Regions from separate parts of the Microbulbifer variabilis genome, predicted to be linked through region 2. Evidence: predicted binding sites of a transcription regulator. Region 2 holds the regulator's gene; each other region holds the start of a gene.

Region 1 (5,661 bases), 990 kb from region 2:
GTAATTGTGTGTTTATTCAAATGTGATGGGTATCCACTTGCAGAGCAGATGAGTTTCTCGTTAATTCTTTGGGGCTTTTCTTCTCAGAAGCGAACTTTTCTTCTCTAAGTAGTGGCTAAGGTCAGACAAACTGATAGCATTCACCGCCATCTTCAAAACCATTGGATGAATAACTATGCAGCTGCATTCTCGAGTTTTCGGGCGCGGCATCGCGGCTTTGCTTTGTGCCTCGCTGTTGGTGTCTGCCTGCGGAGAGAAGAAAGCCGGGAGTGAGCAGAGATCTCTGGATTTTGCTCGCCTGGATGCTTTCCCTTCAACTTATTCTGTTGCTCAGTCCCGGCCAGTGCTGATTCAGGATGCCACTTTGCTTACTGGGACTGGGGAGCAATTAGAGAACACAGACCTTTTATTGAAAGGCGGAAAGATTGCAAAGATCGGTCAAGATCTTGAGGCTCCCAAGGACGCCCTGGTGGTCGATGGCAAAGGTAAGTGGGTGACCCCCGGAATTATCGATGTGCACTCTCACCTGGGAGATTATCCCGCCCCCTCTATTGAGTCCTCTCAGGATGGCAATGAGATGACATCCCCCAACACCGCGCAGGTATGGGCGGAACACTCTGTATGGACACAGGATCCCCAGTTCCCCTTAGCCCTGGCTGGCGGTGTGACAACATTGCAGATTCTACCGGGCTCTGCCAACTTGTTCGGTGGCCGCAGTGTAACCCTCAAAAATGTACCGGGTCGCAGCGTACAGGACATGAAATTTCCCGGTGCGCCCTACGGTCTGAAGATGGCCTGTGGCGAGAATCCGAAGCGTGTTTATGGTGGTAAAGGTACTTCCCCATCAACCCGTATGGGTAATGTAGCTGGCTACCGCAATGCCTGGATTGAGGCCAGCAATTATAAGAAGAAGTGGGAAGAATATGTAGAGAAGGGTGGAGATGAACCAGAGCGAGACCTGGGCCTAGAGACCCTGGCAGGCGTTCTGAACGGCGATATCCTGGTACATAATCACTGCTATCGCGGAGAGGAAATGGCGGTGATGATGGATGTCGCTAAGGAGTTCGATTTCCAGATCTCTACGTTCCACCACGCAGTAGAAGCATACAAAGTCGCCGACCTGCTGGCGGAGAACAATGTATGTGCTGCGATGTGGGCTGACTGGTGGGGCTTTAAGCACGAAGCCTTCGATATGACAGAGGCAAATATTGCTATCGTCGATCAGGCCAAGGCCTGTGCGATGATTCACTCGGATTCCGGTGTGGGCGTTCAGCACCTGAATGAAGAAGTTGCTAAAGCGATGACCGCAGGTCAGCGCGCAGGTTTCGATATTCAGCCAAAGGATGCTGTGACCTGGATGACCATGAACCCCGCTAAGGCACTGGGTATCGATAAGCAAACCGGCAGCCTCGAGATGGGTAAGATGGCCGATGTTGTTATTTGGTCTGGCAACCCGTTCAGTGTTTATACCCATGTTGATCAGGTCTTTATCGATGGGGAGCTGATGTACGATCGCTCCGATAAAAAGCGCCAACCGCGCAGTGATTTTGAGCTTGGTATTCTCAATGCAGAGGGAGAGCGACTGTGAAAAAAATAGCTGTATTCTATGCGCTGGCCCTGGGGGTTTTGACAGCAGGGGCTCAGGCGCAAAGTATCCTGATTAAGGGCGGCAAGGTACACACCCTAGCTGATATGGGTACACTGGAATCTGCCGATGTGCTGGTAGTGGACGGTAAAGTGGAGCAGGTGGCTCCCTCGCTGAATATACCTGCCGATCGGGTAATTGATGCGAAAGGCAAGGTGGTGACTCCTGGAGTTATTGCACCCATTTCTGAATTGGGGCTGGTGGAGATCAGCGCAGCCAGTGGCACCAACGACCATGCGGTAACTGGTGAGAGTATCGGCAGCGCCTTCAATCCTGTACCCGCATACAACCCCAAATCTACATTGATCCCTTTTAACCGGGCTGGTGGTGTTACCAGCGCCGTGGTGTTTCCAGCTATCAGTACTTGGGATAGCGCTGCGGTAGAGGCCCAGAGAGTGTTTGCCGGACGCGGCTTTGCTATCAAACTCAATGGTGAGTTCGATAGTGTCGAGGCGGAAGATGTTGCCCAGAAGGCTTATTTGGGTGAGGCCGGTGCTCAACTGGCCGGTGGTAGCCGTGCAAACGCCTATGCGAAAATTGAGAATGCCTTGAATGAGGCTAAGGAGTACCGGGACAATCGTGCAGCGATTCGTCTGGGAGAGTGGCGAGAGCTGAATTATAGTCTTGCGGATCTCGAGGCCTTACAGCCGGTGATTAATGGAACGGAACCGCTATTAATTACAGCCAATCGTGCCAGCGATATCCTTGCAGCTATTGAGTTGGCCAAGACTTACAGTGTAAAGCTGGTGTTGCTGGGGGCGGCTGAAGGTTGGATGGTGGCGGAGCAGCTGGCCCAAGCTCAGGTGCCTGTCGTGATTGATGCGATTAACAACCTGCCCATTTCTTTCTCCAGCCTTGGCGCCCGCCTGGATAATGCTGCTTTGTTAACCAAAGCTGGTGTGAAAGTTGCCATTAGTGGTCCCGACTACGCTTCTACCCACAATGTATACCTCTCACGTCAGTCTGCTGGTAATGCTGTTGCCCACGGGTTGTCCTACGAGGAGGCTCTGAAGTCTATCAGTACAAATGTGGCAGATATCTTTAGCCTTAGTGGCGGTACCCTGGAGAAAGGGGCCGATGCTGATATTGTAGTTTGGAGCGGTGATCCACTGGAAGTAACCAGCTACCCTGAACAGGTACTGATTGAGGGAGAGCCCCAATCTTTGGTTACTCGTTCAACCCGCCTGCGCGATCGTCATCTTAAGCCGAGCAAGGGGCACGAGTTTGGCTATCGCAATTAACTAGTGCTTAGTTTGTGAGCAAATGAAGAGCGGGCAAAGCCCGCTCTTTTTTTGTGTGACGAAAAATGAACAAAAAGGTCCAGCCACTTGTTTAGCATTGGTGTGGTGGGCTGTGTGGTGATAGGGATATATTTACATCTCGTATTAATAAGAAAAAGGAAAATGCCATGGTAAATATTACAGCGCTGTATGCCAGCCTCTGTGCAATCCTCATTATCTACTTGGCAGGCCGGGTCGTTCAGTTTCGTCGCACTAAGCGAGTAGGCATTGGCACTGGCGAGGATCGTCATAATGAGATTCGTGTGCGCGTGCACGCGAATGCGATTGAATATACCCCCATCGCATTATTGCTCTTGTTGCTTGCGGAGCTAGGGGGCTTATCTGCACTGTGGTTGCATGTCTTTGGAATCGCCTTTTTTCTATCCCGCATTTTCCACGCTTATGGCCTGACAGCGGGTAAGGGAGGTACCCATGCCGGACGCTTTTGGGGAACATTAATCAGTTGGCTGGTGATACTTATACTCGCAGTGATCAATATTGTGATATCGATAAGATCTCTGTAAAAGCGCTTGTAGCAGTAAAGAATTTTTTAGGCGATCTGGAACGATTAACGATCTTTATGCGGTGAGAGGCTTCAGCTAAATACTGAAGCCCAGCAAAAAAGCCCGGTTGAACCGGGCAGAGTACAGGGATGAAACTTTAAACTACTACCAGAAAATTTCTTCTGGTAGTTTTACTGGTTTGCAGCAAAGGGAGTAACGGTCTCGTCGGAGGACTCTTCACCGCTCTCATCTTCTTCCAACAGAACTTCTGGTTTGCCTTTGCAGGCTTTGGCCAGGGCATCGCGACGCTTGGCCAGCAACAGGCCGATCTCTTCGCTCACCTGCTCATCAATACCTTCAATACTGCGCTCAATGAGCGTGGTAATGTTGGCTGCAAGCTCCAGCATCTTATCGTGTTCTTCAGCATCTTTTTTGTTGTCGAACATTGCTCCGTCTCGATCGCATTTCCAAACAGCTACTACGGCCATGATATGCCTCCCAATTGCCTTTAAGACATTCCAGTTTGCTTGTATGGCTATACGGTAACTGTATAAATATTCAGTGTCAATGGTGGTTGGAACTGAAATGGCGGCTGTTTCGTTGCGCTCAAGAGAGTGGCTATTGCGATAATTCGTCTTTAGGAAGCTGTTGTAACTGTCATAATGCGCCACTGCAGCCGGATGTACTCCCCCCAGGCATCCAGGCTGCAACCTCCGCACTGTGCAGGCCCGTTTGCGGGCCTGTTTTTTTGGAGTGCCTAATCATCATTCTTACGGGGGAAAGTTTCGATTTTGGCACGCCTGTACGGAGATGGTGCTTAGGTCCTACCCACTAAATAGTGAATACCAAACGTGCGGCCAAGCCAATCAGGAGCAGACCAAACAGCTGCTGGATGCGGTGGCCGAGGTGCTTGCTAACCAGTTGACGTTTGCGGCTGGCATGAACTGCCAGGGCAACGATGCAATACCATAGTGTATCGACTCCTGAAACCATGGCAGCCATTCCGAGCTTGGTTGTGAGAGCCTGCTGCTCAGATACGAACTGGCTGAATAGGGCAGTAAAGAATACCGCGATCTTGGGATTAAAGAAGGCCACCCCGAAACCTTGTACGATCGAGCGGCGAACACTCATGTGGGGGGCTTCCAACTGGGTCGTTCCTGAGCCGGGAGCCGGGGCTCGGAAGGCCTTCCAGCCCAGGTATACCAACATGGCTGCACCGGCCCATTGCAGAATACTGAATAGTAGTGGAGAGCTGGTAATCAGTACTGCGAGGCCAAAGGCTGTCAGCGCAGCGTAAACGGCAACGCCCGCGCCGTGCGCAATTGCGCTGGCGAGGCCCTGCCGAAGACCGGAGGTGGAACAGCGCATTACGATAAGCAGGCTAGGGCCTGGTGACATTGCGCCTAGGGCACAGATACCTGCAAGTGATAACCATCCGAGTAAATCCATTATTTAAAGCCGCCCCCTTGTGCCAGCCAGTGCTTTTCTTCATCAGTGGAATTGCGGCCTAAGGCCGCATTGCGATGCGGATAGCGGCCAAACTGCTCGATAATCGCCTGGTGGGCCAGGGCGTATCGATAGTGGGTGGCGAGATAAGGGGCGATGGACTCATCATCCCCGTACTGCTTCTGCAACTGGGCGAAGTATGCCACGGAGCGCTGTTGGATAGCGGAGTTTTCACTGTGCTCAAGTGGCATGCCGACAAAAATCTGCTGAAATAGCCCAAGTTTTTGCTCATCTGCCCTCTGTAGAATCGACTCGGTGATATCGAGAGCCAGTGGGTCCCCCTCAAAGGCCAGAGGGTTACCGCGGTGGATATTGCGGGCGAATTGATCGCATAACAGCAACAGGGCCAGCTCGCCCTCCAGACTTTGGCGCCAGTGATCCAGCTTTCCCTCAAGGGCCATATTGGTGATTTCGGTAAAGTCTTCAGCCATTTGCTTGTCCAGCTTTGGGTCTGCCGAAAACCACCGCTTCTGCCGCTCAGGTGTAGGGCGGTAATTTAAAGCGGGATCACCAAACCAAAAGATCAGTATTTCCTTAATACCGGTCATCTACGAGCTCCCCAATGGTTACAGGCCGATTATTGCGACTTTTGTACTTATTGGTCCAGTAGCCATAGGAAGTAGTCCTTCTACAAAATGTTTAAAAAAATATTTTTGCGCCTGCATCCAAAATCGGTTCTGGCTCCGTCATAGAGGTGTGCAAGGAAAAGCGATCTGGAGGTCACAAT
Region 2 (5,661 bases):
TTAATTTCGGCCAGAGTAGCACACTCCCAGCTCGCTGGCGGCTTATTGCACATACAGAAAGAACGGTTGTAGGGGGAAGTCCGACCTGGCGAATCCCCATAGGCGAAATTGGTTTGGTAAGTTGGCAGGATAAGATGTAATTACCGAAGCGACTGACCACTACCCTTCCCATAGGCCTTAGTGCATTCCACTGCGCGGGAAGAAAGATAGAGGTGCTAACTACTATTTAGGGACGAGGCACAGCCGTAGGCTTTGTATTTGGTCTCTACTTCCTGTATTCCTGTTTTTTCTGCCTCCCCTACTCCTCGCCCTATCCGATTGTTAATTAATAAAGAAAGTAACCTAGATATCTCGAAAACTCTTTAATCCCTGGCTCGCATATATTTCATAATCAAATCTGCAGCCTCTTCTACTGCATCCACCACATGAAACAGGTCTAGGTCAGCAGAGTCGATACAATTCCGTTCCAATACCGTATCTACCAGCCAATCGTACAGCCCTCCCCAATAACGCTTGCCCACCAAAACTATTGGGAATCGCCGTACTTTTTGAGTTTGTACTAATGTCAGCGCCTCAAATAATTCGTCCAGCGTGCCGTAGCCCCCGGGTAAACCCACAAAGCCCACGGCATGCTTCACAAACATAAATTTACGCACAAAGAAATAGCGAAAATTCAAACTGATATCTTGGTAAGGATTGGCTGCCTGCTCAAAAGGCAGCTCGATATTTAATCCGATTGAAGTACCAGGCTGCTCAAAAGCCCCACGATTACACGCCTCCATCAGACCCGGCCCGCCACCGGTCATCACAGGTATCCCCTCTGCTGCTAAAAGCTCCCCAAGCTTCACCCCTTGCTGATACTCCTGGCTATCTTCAGTGAAACGCGCACCGCCAAAAACTGTTACCGCCCCGTTAAGCGCAACCAAACGCTCAATTCCATCAACCAACTCAGATTGAATGCGCAGAACTCTCCAGGCTTCAGCCATTTTCGCATCAAGCATTATTATTCTCCCTTGCTGTCAGTTCTTTCAACTATTCGTTTCATTCCTTGTTTTCTTAAACAATGTAGCAGCTGGACTGCAGGCAGGTGCTCAGTTTGCGAGATCCTTAAATCTGTATATAATCCCAGCAACTGTATAAAAATACAGAAACGCTAGGTAAATCTATGACCAATCTCACCGCACGCCAGACTCAAGTATTAGAGCTGATAAAAGCCTACCTGGACGACACAGGTTACCCTCCCACCCGCGCAGAAATCGCCCAAGAGCTGGGCTTTCGCTCGCCCAACGCTGCAGAGGAACACCTCAAAGCACTGGCACGAAAAGGAGCCATTGAGATGGTTGCCGGTGCCTCCCGAGGTATTCGAATTCCCGACCACCAATCGGGACTTCCCATCGTGGGGCGTGTCGCCGCAGGCAACCCTATTCTGGCAGCCGAGCATATTGAGGATTATTGCGACCTGCCCGCCAGTTTCTTCCACCCACCGGCAGATTATTTATTGCGGGTACACGGCATGAGTATGCGAAATGCCGGCATTCTCGATGGGGACCTTCTGGCAGTACAGAAGACCGAGCAAATCAGAAACGGGCAGATTGTGGTTGCGCGGATTGATGATGAAGTAACCGTTAAACGCTTCCGCCGCAAAGGTAATCAGGCAACGGTACAACTCCTACCTGAAAACGAAGACTTTGATACCATCCAAGTAGATATGCGGGATAAGAACTTTGTGATCGAAGGATTAGCCGTAGGCGTTATTCGCCAAACTCCATGAGACTAAAAGATTTACCGCCAATCAAAAACAACAACAGCGGCTTCTAGCCGCTGTTGTTCCACTTAATTTTTCGCCTTTACCATAGATTAGTGAATCGTATGGTTAACCGGCATCGACTCTTCCTCTTCAAAGTAACCTGGCTCCAGGTCATCGAGATTTTGCACAGCTTCTATACCCGCCTCTAACATGGCCCGGGCTACTGCTACCTTGTGCTTTCGCAAAAATTGGAGACTCTCGGCTGAGAAACGAATACTCACCAGAGGGTCCTCCTCATGGCCGGCACGGCGCAGAGCCACATCGCCATTGGCCAACTCGATAATCTCATAAGTTTCGGAGGACATTTGCTTTCCCTTCACTGCACATCAGTTTGCGCCCAGTGTACCACAGGCAATTTAGAAGTTTCAGTGGGCGCAAAAAGATGAATAGAAAGGTAGCGGAGCCCTCTTAGCACTCCTCGAGATTGGCACGCTGTCTAAGTATCAGCTCACTGAGAGCTTTGTGCCATTTAAGCAGCGCTTCGAAAGAAAGCTCAATTGGTACTGTTCCGGCGATATTGTGGGTCGGAATAAGGTTGCCAGCTTGCCCCTTTTCCTCCGCTAATGTAGGCAGCCTCAGGAGCTGGTTCCACGCGCGTAATAATTCGCTAAGCCAACTCTCTGGCTCTGAGAGCAATAACTGCAGTTCACTTACTTCAAGGCTCGCTCTCCCCTGGCTGTGCAGGCTATCTAAAATAACCTGTACAGACTCTGGTTCAAAACTCAATTGCAGCTGATGTGACAGTTCAGCCAGGAAAGCCTGATAGGCTTTCCACAGCTGCAACAAAGCACCTTCTTCCAGGGCCATTCGCTGAATAGAAGAATCATAACTACTTGTGGCCAGCAGCTGGCTCTTACGCAATGCCGAAGTGACTAGGCCGGTATAGGGATTACTCATTTACTTTTTTGCCGCCGCTTTCTTAGCTGCCGGCTTTTTCTTGGCCGCCGCTTCGACTTTCCAGGCGCCATCCCGATAAAAAGCCTTCCAACCCGTGGCCTTTCCGTCCTCCTCGGACTGAACATACTGCTCTTGGGTCTTACGACTGAAGCGAACTACGGTATCGCGCCCCTGATCATCCTGTGAGGGGGCCGAGAACAAGAAGCTGTACTTAGGGTCAATCTCACTCTGGTGAGGCAGTAGCTCTTTTATCAGCGGGGCACGGGTCTCACGGTTTTTCGGAAACTGGCTGGCGGCAAGGAATAATCCGGAGGCACCATCGCGGAGAATGTAATGATCCTCAACCTTCAGGCAAGCCAACTCCGGCATAGGAACCGGATCCATTTTGGGTGGCGCCGGCTGGCCATTTTTCAACAGCTTGCGGGTGTTCTTACAGGCTTCGTTAGTACAACCAAAGTATTTACCAAAACGGCCTGACTTCAGCTGCATGTCGCTACCGCACTTGTCACACTCAATAATCGGACCGTCGTAGCCCTTAATTTTGAACGTGCCCTGCTCTACCTCGTAACCATTACAGTCCGGGTTATTACCGCAGATATGTAGCTTTCTCTGCTCATCGAGCAGATAACTATCCATCGCCGTGCCGCACTTGGGACACCGGCGCTTCTCCCGCAACTGGCGGGTTTCGGCATCTTCGTCCTTATCCGCGTCCACAGCCTCATCGCCAGAGACGAGATTCATCGTGTTGGTGCAGCGCTCCTTAGGAGGAAGCGCGTAACCGGAGCAGCCAAGGAATACACCGGTAGAGCCTGTGCGGATCTGCATATGGCGACCACACTTACTGCACTCGATATCGGTATCTGTCGGCGTGTTGCGCCGCATACCCGCATCACTGGACTGAGCTTTTTCCAACCGCGAGGAGAAATCCTGATAAAACTCGTCGAGTAACTGCTTCCAACCTTTATCGCCATCGGCAACCGCATCCAGAGACTCCTCCAGGCTTGCGGTAAAACCGTAGTCCATCAGATTTTTAAAACTTTCGCTGAGACGGTCGGTGACAATATCACCCATTTTTTCCGCGTAGAAACGGCGGTTCTCAAGCCGCACATAGCCCCGATCCTGAATTGTGGAAATAATAGAGGCATAGGTTGAGGGCCGGCCGATACCACGCTTTTCCAGCTCTTTCACCAGAGCGGCTTCGCTAAAACGAGCCGGAGGCTTGGTGAAATGTTGTTTCGGGTCCAGCTGCTGCAGAGACAGCTTATCGCCAACCTGAACATCAGGCAGCAGCAGATCTTCATCTTTCTTGCCCGCAGGAGGGGCAACTTTGAGAAAGCCATCAAAACGAATCACCCGGCCGCGAGCACGCAACTCAAAGTCACCGGCACTCACCACAATTGAGGTGGAAGTGTATTTTGCCGGGGTCATCTGGCAGGCGACAAACTGCTGCCAAATCAGATTGTAGAGCCGCTCCGCATCCCTCTCCACACCTGAGAGCATATTGGGGGCAACACGTACATCGGAGGGACGAATTGCCTCGTGAGCCTCTTGCGCTCCCTCCTTGCTGCTATAACTAACCGGCTTTTCTGGCAGATACTTATCGCCAAAATTCTCTCCGATATACTGCCGGGCCGACTCAACCGCCTCTTTACTTAGATTGGTCGAATCGGTACGCATGTATGTAATATGGCCGGCTTCGTAGAGGCGCTGCGCAAGGGTCATGGTTTTCTTGACACTGAAACCGAGGCGATTACTAGCCGCCTGTTGTAGTGTCGAAGTAATAAAGGGAGCACCAGGCTTGGAACTGGTAGGCTTATCGTCACGGCCGCTAACAACAAACTCACTACCCTGAAGCAATTTCACCGCGCTATTCGCATCAGCTTCATTGGTGGGGCGGAAAGTTTCACCAGCTTGTTTTTTAACCTCTAGCCGCAGCTTGTTCGCTTTGCTGGTAGCGGTGTCAGCGAAAAGCGTCCAATACTCCTCAGGAATGAAAGCGCGGATCTCACGTTCGCGCTCTACCACGAGACGAACTGCCACTGACTGCACCCGGCCAGCAGAGAGTCCTCGGGCAACTTTCTCCCACAATAGTGGGGAGACCATATAGCCAACAATACGATCGAGGAATCGGCGAGCCTGCTGGGCATGAACCCGATTGATATTCAGGCGGCCGGGATCTTTAAACGCCTCCTGGATCGCGGACTTAGTGATTTCATTAAAAACCACTCGGCGATAGCGTTCGTCATTACCGCCAATTGCTTCCCGCAAGTGCCAGGCGATCGCCTCTCCCTCGCGGTCCAAATCCGTTGCCAGATAAATGTGATCGGCATTCTCAGCCAGCTTTTGCAACTCGCTGACTACTTTTTCCTTGCCTGGCAAAATTTCGTAGTGAGCCTGCCAGCTATTATCCGGGTCGATCCCCATGCGCTTGATCAGCTGAGCACGATTTTTCTTGCGCTTGTAAGCCTCTTTCGCCTCAGGGGAAAGCTTACGAGTCTCTGCCGCACGCCTTGCCCGTTCTTTTGCGTCAACGGGCTGTTTGTTGCCGCCACCGGTTGGCAAATCGCGAATATGACCGACGCTGGACTTAACAACAAAGTCCTTGCCGAGATATTTATTGATGGTTTTCGCTTTGGCCGGTGATTCGACGATGACCAGTGATTTACCCATAAGCCTTTGATTTCAAATGAAAAATTTACTGCTATCCGAAGCATTTCAGGCCCTTCAATCGGGCCTGCGCTGCGCGAATATATAAGCCTCAGTCAAGGCGCGGTCAAGCAAAGCTGACAACTTTTAGTGCTTATTCGCCAAATTTCACCCCCAGAAAAGGGTAAAATTGTGACAATTTTCCCTATTTGAGCAGCCCACTAAAATGCCTGTCGCCCTAGTCTTCTGGGAGCTTAATGGGACTGATCTTGCGTACAGATTCTTCTATAAGAGGGGTGTACTCCGCCAAA
Region 3 (5,661 bases), 1.2 Mb from region 2:
TTAAAAGCTGCCACCGGAAATGCAAGCGAACGCTTACTTACCTTCTTTCTTGTCGTCCTTTACTTCTTCGAACTCTGCATCTACCGCATCGTCGCCAGCGGAAGATTGCTGCTGCTCGCCCTGTTGAGCGCCTGCACCAGCGGCACCTTCAGCGCCAGCGGCCTGGGCCTGCTCGGCGTACATCTTCTGTGCAACCGGGCCAGAAGCTTCGGTCAGCTTGGTGGTGGCAGCTTCCATAGCAGCCTTGTCGTTGCCTTTCACCGCTTCTTCCGCTTCTTTGATAGCCGCTTCGATTGCAGACTTTTCTTCAGCGGTGGCTTTGTCGCCAGCTTCTTCCAAGGTCTTCTTGGTAGCAGAGATCAGGCCGTCGAGGGTATTGCGGGTTTGCACCAACTCCTCGAACTGCTTATCCGCTTCGGCATTCGCCTCTGCGTCTTGAACCATCTTATCGATCTCGTCCTCGGACAGACCGGAGGAAGCTTTGATCACGATGGACTGCTCTTTACCAGTCGCCTTGTCTTTCGCGTGTACGTGCAGGATACCGTTGGCATCGATATCGAAGGTCACTTCGATCTGCGGTACACCGCGGGGGGACGGCGGGATATCGGCCAGGTCAAAACGACCAAGGGATTTGTTCTGGGAAGCCTGCTTGCGCTCACCCTGTACCACGTGAATGGTTACCGCAGTCTGGTTATCTTCCGCAGTGGAGAACACCTGGGACTTCTTAGTGGGGATAGTGGTGTTTTTGTCGATCAGCGGAGTTGCAACGCCACCCATGGTTTCGATACCCAGGGTCAGCGGGGTTACGTCTAGCAGCAGTACGTCTTTAACGTCTCCGGACAGAACAGCTCCCTGGATAGCGGCACCCATGGCAACGGCTTCGTCGGGGTTAACGTCTTTGCGCGGCTCTTTACCGAAGAACTCGGTAACTTTCTGCTGTACCAGCGGCATGCGGGTCTGACCACCAACCAGGATCACTTCGTCTACGCCAGAAGCGGACAGGTCGGCATCTTGCAGAGCAATTTTTACCGGCTCCAAGGAACGAGTAACCAGATCTTCTACCAGGCTTTCCAGCTTGGCGCGGGTCAGCTTAACCACCAAGTGCTTGGGACCGGTGGCATCTGCAGTGATATACGGCAGGTTGACTTCAGTCTGCTGGCTGGAGGACAGCTCGATCTTGGCTTTTTCTGCAGCTTCTTTCAGGCGCTGCATCGCCAGGGGATCGCCTTTCAGGTCGATGCCTTGGTCTTTCTTAAACTCGTCTGCGAGATATTCGATCAGACGCAGGTCGAAGTCCTCACCGCCGAGGAAAGTGTCACCGTTGGTGGACAGTACTTCGAACTGCTTCTCACCATCTACATCGGCAATTTCGATAATGGAGATATCGAAGGTACCACCACCCAGGTCGTATACCGCTACAGTGCGGTCACCGCCCTGCTTGTCCAGGCCGTAGGCCAGAGCAGCAGCAGTCGGCTCGTTGATAATACGTTTAACGTCCAGGCCCGCGATACGGCCGGCGTCTTTAGTGGCCTGGCGCTGCGAGTCGTTGAAGTAAGCCGGTACAGTAATTACTGCAGCGTCAACTTTCTCGCCGAGGAAGTCTTCTGCAGTCTTTTTCATTTTCTTCAGAACTTCGGCAGAGATCTGCGGCGGAGCTTTTTTATCGCCTTTCACTTCTACCCAAGCGTCGCCGTTGTCGGCTTCAGTGATGGTGTAAGGCACCATCTTGATATCTTTCTGTACAACGTCGTCTTTGAATTTACGGCCGATCAAACGCTTAACCGCAAACAGAGTATTCTGGGGATTGGTCACCGCCTGACGTTTGGCAGACTGGCCTACCAGGATTTCGTTGTCGTCAGTGAAGGCAACAATAGAAGGTGTAGTACGATCGCCTTCGGCGTTCTCGATTACACGCGCTTTGTCACCATCCAGTACCGCCACACAGCTGTTGGTGGTACCCAGGTCGATGCCGATAATTTTTCCCATCTGTAAAATCCTCATTTGTTACGCGCTGCCAGCTCTGTTCTGTATGCAGCGCGCGAATAATTCTTGATGTCAGCTATATTGGTGCCGGCCAGCGAAATTCAAGGCCGTTTCACGCATTTGCCGTTACGGGGCCTTACTAACCACAACCATGGCCGGGCGAACCAGGCGACCATTGAGGCGATAGCCTTTTTGAAATACCTCTAGAACCGTGTTCGGCTCCACCTCCCCATTCGGCACCTGGGTCATGGCCTGGTGCAGCTCTGGGTCGAAGGGCTCACCAGCTGGATCGACAACTTCCACAGAATTTTTCGTCAGGGTGTCGACGAAAGATTTATGAGTAAGCTCGATACCTTCCACCAATGCTTTATTGCTTTCATCAGCGCTATCAATGGTGGCGAGGGCGCGCTCCAGGTTGTCCACAACCGGCAACAAATCCTGCAGCAGTTTTTCCACTGCAAATTTGCGTGCGCGATCCACATCCTGCTGGGCGCGACGACGGGCATTCTGCTCTTCAGCCTGGGCGCGCAGAGCGAGGTCTTTCTGCACCACTAACTGCTCTTGCAGCTTGATAATTTCATCGTGCAGCGCATCGGCACTCTCGGCTTCTTCGTGCAATGCTTGCTCAGCCTGCTCGCGCTCGGTCGCGGTGGGATCTTCAATCTCCGCGGAAGCCGCCTCGTCTGTCGCTGTCAGGTGCTCATCAGCCAGTGCTTCCGGCTGCACCCCCTCTGTAATCTGATCTTCTTCGCTGCGCTCTCTGGCCACTGCTTTCTCCGTCGCGTCGACTCTGTCAGTAATGAGTTGGGCCCGTCCTGCGGGCTCTGGGGGCTATATGGGGCCATCCCCGCACAGTTCAAGTGGTTTTTTGCGCTAGCGCGCAATAGCTGGAGAATCTGCGCTTGACGCTATAGCTAACCAGAAAGGAATACTGTATAAATAACCACTGATTGGGTATTCAGACCCACCCATAAGAAAAGGACACAGAAGCGATCTCTATATGTTGCTGCACCTGTCTATCAGCCAATTCACCCTGGTGGACCAACTGGAGTTGGAGTTCGGCCCAGGTACCAGCACCCTCACCGGCGAGACCGGCGCGGGCAAATCCATCACCCTAGATGCACTCGGGCTCGCCCTGGGTGGTCGCGGCAGTGCCGAACTGGTACGCGCTGGAGCCAACCGCGCCGATATCAGTGCCACCTTCGATATCTCCGGCTACCCCAACGCCAGCGATTGGCTTAATTCCCAGGAGCTAGATAGCGGGCAGGAAGTGATACTGCGCCGCACCATCGGCGCCGATGGCCGCTCACGGGCCTATATCAACGGCCAGCCGGTGACGCTGCTGCAGCAGCGCGCCCTGGGTGAGCAACTGATTGATATCCACAGCCAGCACGAGCACCAGTCCCTGCTGAAGAAGGAAACCCACCGCCGCCTGCTCGATGAGTACGCCCAAGCCCAGGAACTGGCCGCCGAAACCCGCAGTCGCTACAAGACCTGGCAGGACCAATACCGCCGCTACCGCAATCTGGCCGACAGCGTTGAGGAGGCCGAGGCGCGCCGCAACCTACTGCAGTACCAGCTGCGCGAGCTGGAACAACTGGATTTGAGCGAAGGTGAGATAGAGGCCCTGGAGAGCGAGCAGCGTCAGCTGGCCAATGCCGGCGATATTCTTAACGGCAGCTATCAGCTGGCCGCGCTGCTGTCCGGCGGTGAGGGCGATATCGCCGAACAACTGCACCGCGCCCTGCAACTGCTTTCCGCCATGCCCGAACAGGCGCCGGCCCTGGTCGAGGTGGCGCAGATGCTCGATAGTGCGCGAATTCAGATCGACGAAGCGGCCGGTACTTTGTCGCGACATATCGATCGCTTCGAGATGGACCCTGAGCGGCTCAGTGAAGTTGAGGAGCGCCTCAGTGCTATTTACCAGGCGGCGCGCAGACACCGTGTACAACCCAGTGAGCTACCGGCCCTGCAGCGACAGCTGCAAGAGGAACTGGAAGATATCGGCACGGAAGATACCTTGGAGCGCCTCGCCGAAACCTGCAGCAAACTGGAAAAAGAGTTTCGGGCAGTCGCAGCAAAATTAAGCGAGCTACGGCGTGGGGCAGCGATCACACTCGCCGAATCGGTCAATCGGCAACTGGTGGATTTGGCCATGCCGCACGCCAAGGTCGAACTTGCCTTACAAGCTCTCGACAAGCCTTGCAGCCACGGCCTGGAGGAAGTGGAAATTTTAATTTCCACCAACCCCGGCCAGCCACCGCGCCCACTGGGCAGGATCGCCTCCGGCGGTGAGCTTTCTCGGGTAAGCCTCGCCGTACAGGTGGTCACGGCACAGACTTCACGCACCCCCACCCTGGTCTTTGATGAAGTGGACGTCGGTATCGGCGGCGCCACTGGAGACGTGGTAGGCCGCCTGCTGCGCCAGCTGGGAGAGACCCGCAATGGCTGTAGCGGCCAAGTGATCTGCGTCACCCACCTGGCCCAGGTGGCTGCGCGAGCCCACCGCCAATATCTGGTGGAGAAGCACAGTGATGGTGAGCAGGCGTTTGTGGCTTTGCGTGAATTGAAAAACGGCGAGCGCCGTGAAGAGATCGCACGCATGCTCGGAGGGCAACCCAGCCCGCAGTCACTGGCCCATGCGGAAGAGATGTTGACCAGGACCCTTTGAGCTGCCCCCAGGGCAATCTCAGAACAGCCCTTCAGCCGAGTTTCAAAGCTGACCAACAGGACAGCCCATCACTTTCAATGGAGCGGTGGGCAATCATATCTCGCAGATCAATAAATAACCGCCAACAATCCGGCAAAATAGCCGGCCTGCCGGTGATATATGCCGTTTTAGGACAAATAGACCAAATATGACTGGGTCTGGCGGCAGAAGTCACCATATACTGAGCCGCTTGTTTAACTTTGTTTGAGTAGTATCGGCCGAGTTTATGCAGAGAACGATTTTTAATACCCCGATTATCACGCCGCTGCTGCGCCAAGTTGCCAAGCTGCTGCTGAAGTTTCACGGCTGGCGCGTTAACGGCGATCAGCAATCATTAAAACTGAAAAAATATGTATTGATCGGGGCTCCCCACACCACTAACTGGGACGGCTACTACTTTATTCTCGCCGCACTCAAATTAAAGATGACTCCGCAGTGGATGGGCAAAGACAAACTGTTCCAGTTCCCCCTGGGCGGCCCCATGCGCTGGTTCGGCGGTATCGCCGTAGACCGCAGCAAGGCTAACAACTTGGTAGATGCCACCGTGCGCCAGTTTAAGCTGCGTAAAGAGCTGGTTATTGCCATCCCACCGGAGGGCACCCGCGGTTTGGGTGAGCGCTGGAAGTCCGGTTTCTACCATATTGCACGCAGTGCCAAGGTGCCTCTGGTATTGGGCTTTATCAATTTCTCCAAGAAAGAAGTGGGAATTGGCCCTATCGCCCAACTGGGGGAAAACCTGGAGGCAGAACTGAACAAATTAAGGGAGTTTTACGCGGATAAGGTCGGTAAATTCCCAGAGCTGTACACGCCGCCCTGCCAGCCACAACAGTAAGCGGGCATAAGATGGGTGCGGCGGACGCCGCACCCGACTGGATTACTTCTCTTTTTCCTTCACGTACAGCACTAAGCTGTGGCCTGTCAGCTCGTAGCCGTGCTCATCGGCGATCTGGCGCTGCAGTTCCTCAATT
Region 4 (5,661 bases), 680 kb from region 2:
TAGTGTGGCTCTATCGTTATCGTAAGCGGATAGGTCGTGGTAGCTGTTGGCGGTAAATGCCATGCCAAACCAGCCGGCTCCAGAGGATTGGTAGGAGAGGGACTTTTCGCCTTCGAATGGTGATTGAGAGACTTCCAGCAGGGTGTTTTCCCACACGAATAAATTGCCATCGCTACCCAGCTTAAAAGTCGAATCGGCTTCGAGCGTTTCACTGTATACGGAAAAAATGCCAGCGGGGATAGTCTTTGCCTCTCCCTCACTGAAGTAAATTTCATCAATGGCCAAGGTGAACCCCTCTGCAGGTGCGTCACCACGAACCATTATGGTCTGGCTAATGGTGTGGAAGTCCACAGCATATTTGCTTAGCGGAATGCTGACCAAGTGCCATTGTCCATCTCGTTTTAACCCATAGTCTTCACCGCCATCGATTAAATCAACCCAACTATCGCTACCACTGCCAGTGCTGGCGATACCAATCCCAATCGTTTCAGTGCTGCTGGTCTTGATACGTAAGTTTAAGTGACCATTTTGATAGTGCATCATATTTAGGTCGTAGTGCATCCAAAAACCCATGCCAAACCAATCGCCAGCGTCAATATTAAATTCCAAGGCCTCATTGTCATCAACACTTGCGGTGGATTCCATATTGTTCCAGATATAGAGTTCGGTATCGGTGCCAAGCTGCAAAGACTCAGAAATCTCTTCACCGTCACCGTATATGCCTAGGTTGCCTAATTTTGCCTTGTCTTCGGCCAGGGTGATTTCTGTGTTGTAGTTATTATCGTCGTTATCATAGATACGGATATAATCCACATACATTTTGGCGGGCATCGGTGCAGTGATTTCTTCATTGCTAAAAATCTGTGGGAAAATACCGCCCACAGCGAGGTTGAGTATCAGGAAGTGCTCTTGACGAAACTCATCAAACGCCGGGTCTTCACTGTTAATGTTGATAATTTCGTTGGCTTCATCGTCCACCCACATCGTAATATGGTCGGGTGTCCAAGTCATACCAAAAATATGGTAACCCTCGGTTAAATCCCTACTGTAGCCAAAATCTTTGATGAGGTTTTTACTTTGACCGTAATCCGCTTGTCCTGTGTATTCATCGGACTCATGATGCCAGTGGAAGGCACTGGAAATCGCTGAATTGACACTGCTGCTTTCGAGCGCCTCGGCCATGCCGGCTTCGAGAATATCCAGTTCACCGCATGCGGGCCAGCCGACCTGCCCATAGTTATTACCGAGCTGCCAAAAAGCCGGCCAGAGACCGGCGTTGAGATCAGGTAGTTTGATGCGGGCCTCAATCGTACCGTATCGATAAGAGAGTCGACCAATCGTTTTCAGGCGGGCAGATGTAAAACTGCCATCAGTATTGCGTTGTGCCTGAATAACCAGATTACCCTCTTCGATATAGGCGTTATTACTATTGCCTGTGTAGTCTTGTAGTTCGTTATTGCCCCAGCCCCAACTGCCTACATCGTAAGTCCAGACGGATTTATTAATACTGTTTCCTTCAAAATTATCTTCCCAGATTAAAGTTTTTGCGTTGATTAATGGAGAAGCGCAGCTTCCCAGGATAGTCATAACCATCACTGATTGTTTTATTCGCATAGCTTTTTATTCTTTTTTGGCTATCAAAGGGGTATCGTTGATCTTTTTATCGACGAATAAAGCCTAACAAATAGCGGGTTATTCTTGGGTGAGTGCTTTCCCCCTTTATCGCGTGCTCAGTCCTGCTTATCGCACGAGGTTAGTACCATGCATTTTTCTTTGTCCTGTAGCTATATTTTCCGCACTTTTAAAACCTATGAGGATGTTTATGTGTTGGGCGTGCCGGACTAGAAGAGTTACATCTTTTTTGTGGGTAGTTATGTCTTGATTAAAAGGGAGGTAGTTTTTTGAATCTACAGAGGCTGTAGTACCGCTTCAGTAATTTTTTAGGCTGGCACGGTAATGTTATTTTCATTTGCTGCTTGTAGGTCTATGGATGGCTATACGCCATTGCTTGGTGCAGCGGATGGCGGTCTTGTTAGTGGAGGTTGCGTTCAGTTGGCATAATATAAGGTGATGTGCGGGTTGCTCCTGGCGAGTGAGTACCTTGAGAAATGATACGCGGGTAGAAAAATGGCTGATCATGGCGAGATATTAAGTTTGGCACAGCAGCTTGGTGAGGAATTGATAAAGCGCTGTTGGCTTGTAACCTCTGCGGAGTCCTGCACTGGTGGTGCGATTGCCGCGGCGATCACTTCTATTCCCAATGCGTCCAATTGGTTTGATGGTTCAGTCGTTAGTTATGCCAATCGCATCAAGCACGGTGTGTTAGGGGTGGATGCGAAGGACCTAAAACAGTTTGGTGCGGTCAGCGAACCAGTTGCCCGGCAAATGGCTTGTGGAGTGCTGGCTATGATGGATGCCAACCTGTCCGTGGCGGTAAGCGGTATTGCTGGTCCCAGTGGTGGTACCGAAGAGAAACCAGTCGGTACTGTGTGGATTGCCTGGGCTCATGCGGAAGGGCAGGAACCGGTTCAGATTGATGCTCGGTGTTTCCACTTTAAAGGGGATCGGGCCACAGTTCAGGCACAAACGGTGCTGGAGGCTCTCAAAGGGATGCTGAAGATCTTGGAGGAACACCCTGTTTAAAGGTGATCTACCTGGTCAGTTTACTGGTGTGATAGCGGGGTTGTGCAGAATTGAGAGCGGTGTAACCGTGTTGGGAAGATTGGTACTGATTGCGCTGGAATTACTGGTTGCCTATACAGTAATCCTTCGATAAGCTTGCCCCACTCAACACAGCTCAGATATACGGGAACGGTCATGGATTCCAATAAAGACAAGGCATTGAAAGCGGCGCTGTCGCAGATCGAACGCCAGTTTGGCAAGGGCACAGTGATGCGTATGGGGGATAAGGAGCGCGAGCGTATCCCCGCAATCTCCACTGGCTCTCTCGGCCTGGATGTGGCGCTGGGGATAGGCGGCCTGCCCCGCGGCCGTATCGTTGAGATCTATGGCCCGGAATCCTCTGGTAAAACCACTCTGACCCTGCAAGTGATCGCCGAGGCCCAGCGCAAAGGCGGTACCTGTGCTTTCGTGGATGCAGAACACGCCCTAGATCCCATTTATGCCGAGAAGCTCGGTGTAAATGTTGATGAGTTGATCGTCTCCCAGCCAGATACCGGCGAGCAGGCCTTGGAAGTGGCAGATATGCTGGTGCGTTCCGGTGCTGTGGATGTATTGGTTGTGGACTCCGTTGCAGCCTTGACACCGCGCGCTGAAATTGAAGGAGAGATGGGAGATTCCCACGTAGGTTTGCAGGCTCGTCTGATGTCCCAGGCACTGCGTAAGTTGACCGGCAATATCAAGAACACCAATACCTTAGCGATCTTTATCAACCAGATTCGTATGAAGATCGGTGTAATGTTCGGCTCCCCGGAAACCACTACCGGTGGTAATGCTCTTAAGTTCTACTCCTCCGTGCGTTTGGATATCCGTCGCATCGGCTCGGTAAAAGATGGCGATGAAGTAGTGGGTAACGAGACCCGCGTGAAAGTGGTGAAGAACAAGGTGGCTCCGCCCTTTAAACAGACTGAATTTCAGATCATGTACGGCGAAGGCATCAATATGATTGGTGAGGTTGTCGACTACGGTGTGAAGCTGGGCTTGGTTGATAAGGCGGGCGCTTGGTATAGCTACAAGGGTGATAAGATTGGTCAGGGTAAGGCCAATGCTACCAAGTTCCTGCGTGATAACCCCGATATCCGCAATGAAATTGAGGCTCAGCTGCGCGCACAGCTGTTAGGCGATCTGGTTCCGGCCAGCCCTGAAGAGGCTGCCGAACTGCCCCAAGAGTAAGTGTCTTTTTCCTCTAAGGCGGCTTTCACCGCCGACCCCGCTCAAGCGCTTTTCGGCGCGGCGCTTGAGCTGCTTACCCGCCGCGAGCACTCCCGTTTGGAATTGAGGCGGAAGCTGGTGGGTAAGTTCCCCGATGCCGACTTCGATGCGCTATTCGCGCGCTTGCAAGAGCTCAACTACCAGTCTGATCAGCGCTTTGCCGAAGTTTTTGCCCGTTCTCGTGTTCAGCGTGGTCAGGGGCCCTTGCGTATCCGCCTGGAATTACAACAGCGCGGCATTTCCGCAGAGCTTTTATCCCAGGTCTTAGAGCAGTTAGAGGTGGACTGGTTTTCCCTGGCCCATGAGCAGCTACAGCGCAAATATCGCTCGTCAATTGATTTGGCGTTGCCGCGGGAACAGCAACTGAAGGAGCGCGCACGTCGCCAACGCTACCTGTCTTACCGCGGTTTCTCTTCAGATGCTATTAGCTGGGCGCTGGACGAAGAGTAATCACGCTTATACTCTCATGCTTGCTTGAGGCGCAAAGGTAATGCTTTCCCTCAGGCTTAGGGTAATGAGAGAAAGAATAATAAGCGCGAGAGACTTTATGATCCTGTCTATTGATCAGGGCACTACAGGCACCACGGCTTTCGTTTTTGATAGTAGCGGTACCCTGGTGGGGCGCAGTTACTCAGAGATCCCCAATTATTATCCAGAGCCTGGATGGGTCGAGCAGGATGCTGAGGAAATCTGGCAAGTCACCCAACGTGTCTGCACGGCTGCCCTGCAGCGTGCTGATGTTTATGCATCCGAAATCAAATCGGTTGGTATCACTAACCAAAGAGAGACAACGATCCTGTGGGATCGCCACACAGGCGAGCCAGTGCATAGGGCAATTGTCTGGCAGTGTCGGCGCTCAGCAAATATTTGTGCGCAGTTTGCCACAGAAGGAAAGTTCGAATGGCTGCGCGCACGCAGCGGACTACTATTGGACGCGTACTTTTCTGCCAGTAAGCTGCTGTGGCTATTTCGAGAGCAGCCGGATCTACAGGCCCGTGCTCGCAAGGGGGAGCTGTGTTTTGGCACGGTAGACAGCTGGTTGATCTGGAAGATGAGCGGTGCCCGCGCGCACATGACTGATCATACTAACGCCAGTCGCACCCTACTTTATAACTTGGAGGAGAAAAGCTGGGATCCAGAGTTGCTGGCTCTTTTTGAGTGCCCTGAGTCGATTCTGCCAGAAATCAGGTCGTCTGCCGGATATTTTGTCGATACGGATCCAGCAGCTTTTGCTGGCGTCAGTGCACCTATTTGTGGGGTGGCTGGAGATCAGCAGGCGGCGCTGTTTGGGCAAGGCTGTACGAACCCAGGAGATCTCAAAAATACCTATGGCACTGGCTGCTTTATGCTGGCCTATGCCGGCGAAAAACACCCTGAACCGCCTCGCGGCCTGCTGGCCACAATCGCTTGTGACCCCCATGGATTACCAGGCTATGCGGTTGAGGGCTCAGTATTTACCGCGGGTTCAGCAATACAGTGGCTGCGTGATGAAATGGGATTGATTCAGCGGGCTGTCGATAGCGAGATTATTGCGCAGAGCATTCCCAATACCCGCGGAGTGTATTTAGTGCCGGCGTTTAGCGGCCTGGGTGCACCACACTGGGATTCATCGGCGCGGGGAACTTTGTGTGGCTTGAGCCGGGGTGCGGGGCGGGCTGAAGTGGTTCGCGCCACTCTTGAGTCCATCGCCTACCAGAGTGATGAGTTGGCGCGGCTTATGGAAGAGGCTCTAAAGGTTGATATCAGCCATATGCGTGTCGATGGCGGGGC

The links. Region 2 encodes LexA, which represses DNA repair genes until DNA is damaged. Its sites were predicted from a motif close to ACTGTNTNTANANACAGT; they were not measured.
Region 1: a site for LexA is predicted at 3,974-3,991, ahead of MJO52_RS08015 (YebG family protein). Genes of this name have one in related genera too.
Region 3: a site for LexA is predicted at 2,929-2,946, ahead of recN (DNA repair protein RecN). Genes of this name have one in related genera too.
Region 4: a site for LexA is predicted at 2,746-2,763, ahead of recA (recombinase RecA). Genes of this name have one in related genera too.

Annotation. Positions count from the first base shown of each region.
Region 1 covers NZ_CP092418.1:1,771,470-1,777,130, forward strand. The annotation lists gene MJO52_RS08000 (amidohydrolase) at 176-1,588, shown strand; gene MJO52_RS08005 (amidohydrolase family protein) at 1,585-2,886, shown strand; gene MJO52_RS08010 (MAPEG family protein) at 3,054-3,449, shown strand; gene MJO52_RS08015 (YebG family protein) at 3,620-3,916, opposite strand; gene MJO52_RS08020 (LysE family translocator) at 4,260-4,877, opposite strand; gene MJO52_RS08025 (DUF924 family protein) at 4,877-5,482, opposite strand; gene MJO52_RS08030 (hypothetical protein) at 5,660-5,661, shown strand, end outside.
Region 2 covers NZ_CP092418.1:2,764,037-2,769,697, forward strand. The annotation lists gene MJO52_RS12345 (TIGR00730 family Rossman fold protein) at 363-1,001, opposite strand; gene lexA (transcriptional repressor LexA) at 1,166-1,771, shown strand; gene MJO52_RS12355 (hypothetical protein) at 1,858-2,112, opposite strand; gene MJO52_RS12360 (DUF6586 family protein) at 2,216-2,704, opposite strand; gene topA (type I DNA topoisomerase) at 2,705-5,374, opposite strand; gene MJO52_RS12370 (hypothetical protein) at 5,589-5,661, opposite strand, start outside.
Region 3 covers NZ_CP092418.1:3,942,242-3,947,902, forward strand. The annotation lists gene dnaK (molecular chaperone DnaK) at 34-1,986, opposite strand; gene grpE (nucleotide exchange factor GrpE) at 2,110-2,751, opposite strand; gene recN (DNA repair protein RecN) at 2,984-4,654, shown strand; gene MJO52_RS17500 (1-acyl-sn-glycerol-3-phosphate acyltransferase) at 4,920-5,525, shown strand; gene fur (ferric iron uptake transcriptional regulator) at 5,568-5,661, opposite strand, start outside.
Region 4 covers NZ_CP092418.1:3,448,232-3,453,892, reverse strand. The annotation lists gene MJO52_RS15320 (glycoside hydrolase family 16 protein) at 1-1,614, opposite strand, end outside; gene MJO52_RS15315 (CinA family protein) at 2,128-2,643, shown strand; gene recA (recombinase RecA) at 2,818-3,852, shown strand; gene MJO52_RS15305 (regulatory protein RecX) at 3,853-4,341, shown strand; gene glpK (glycerol kinase GlpK) at 4,439-5,661, shown strand, end outside.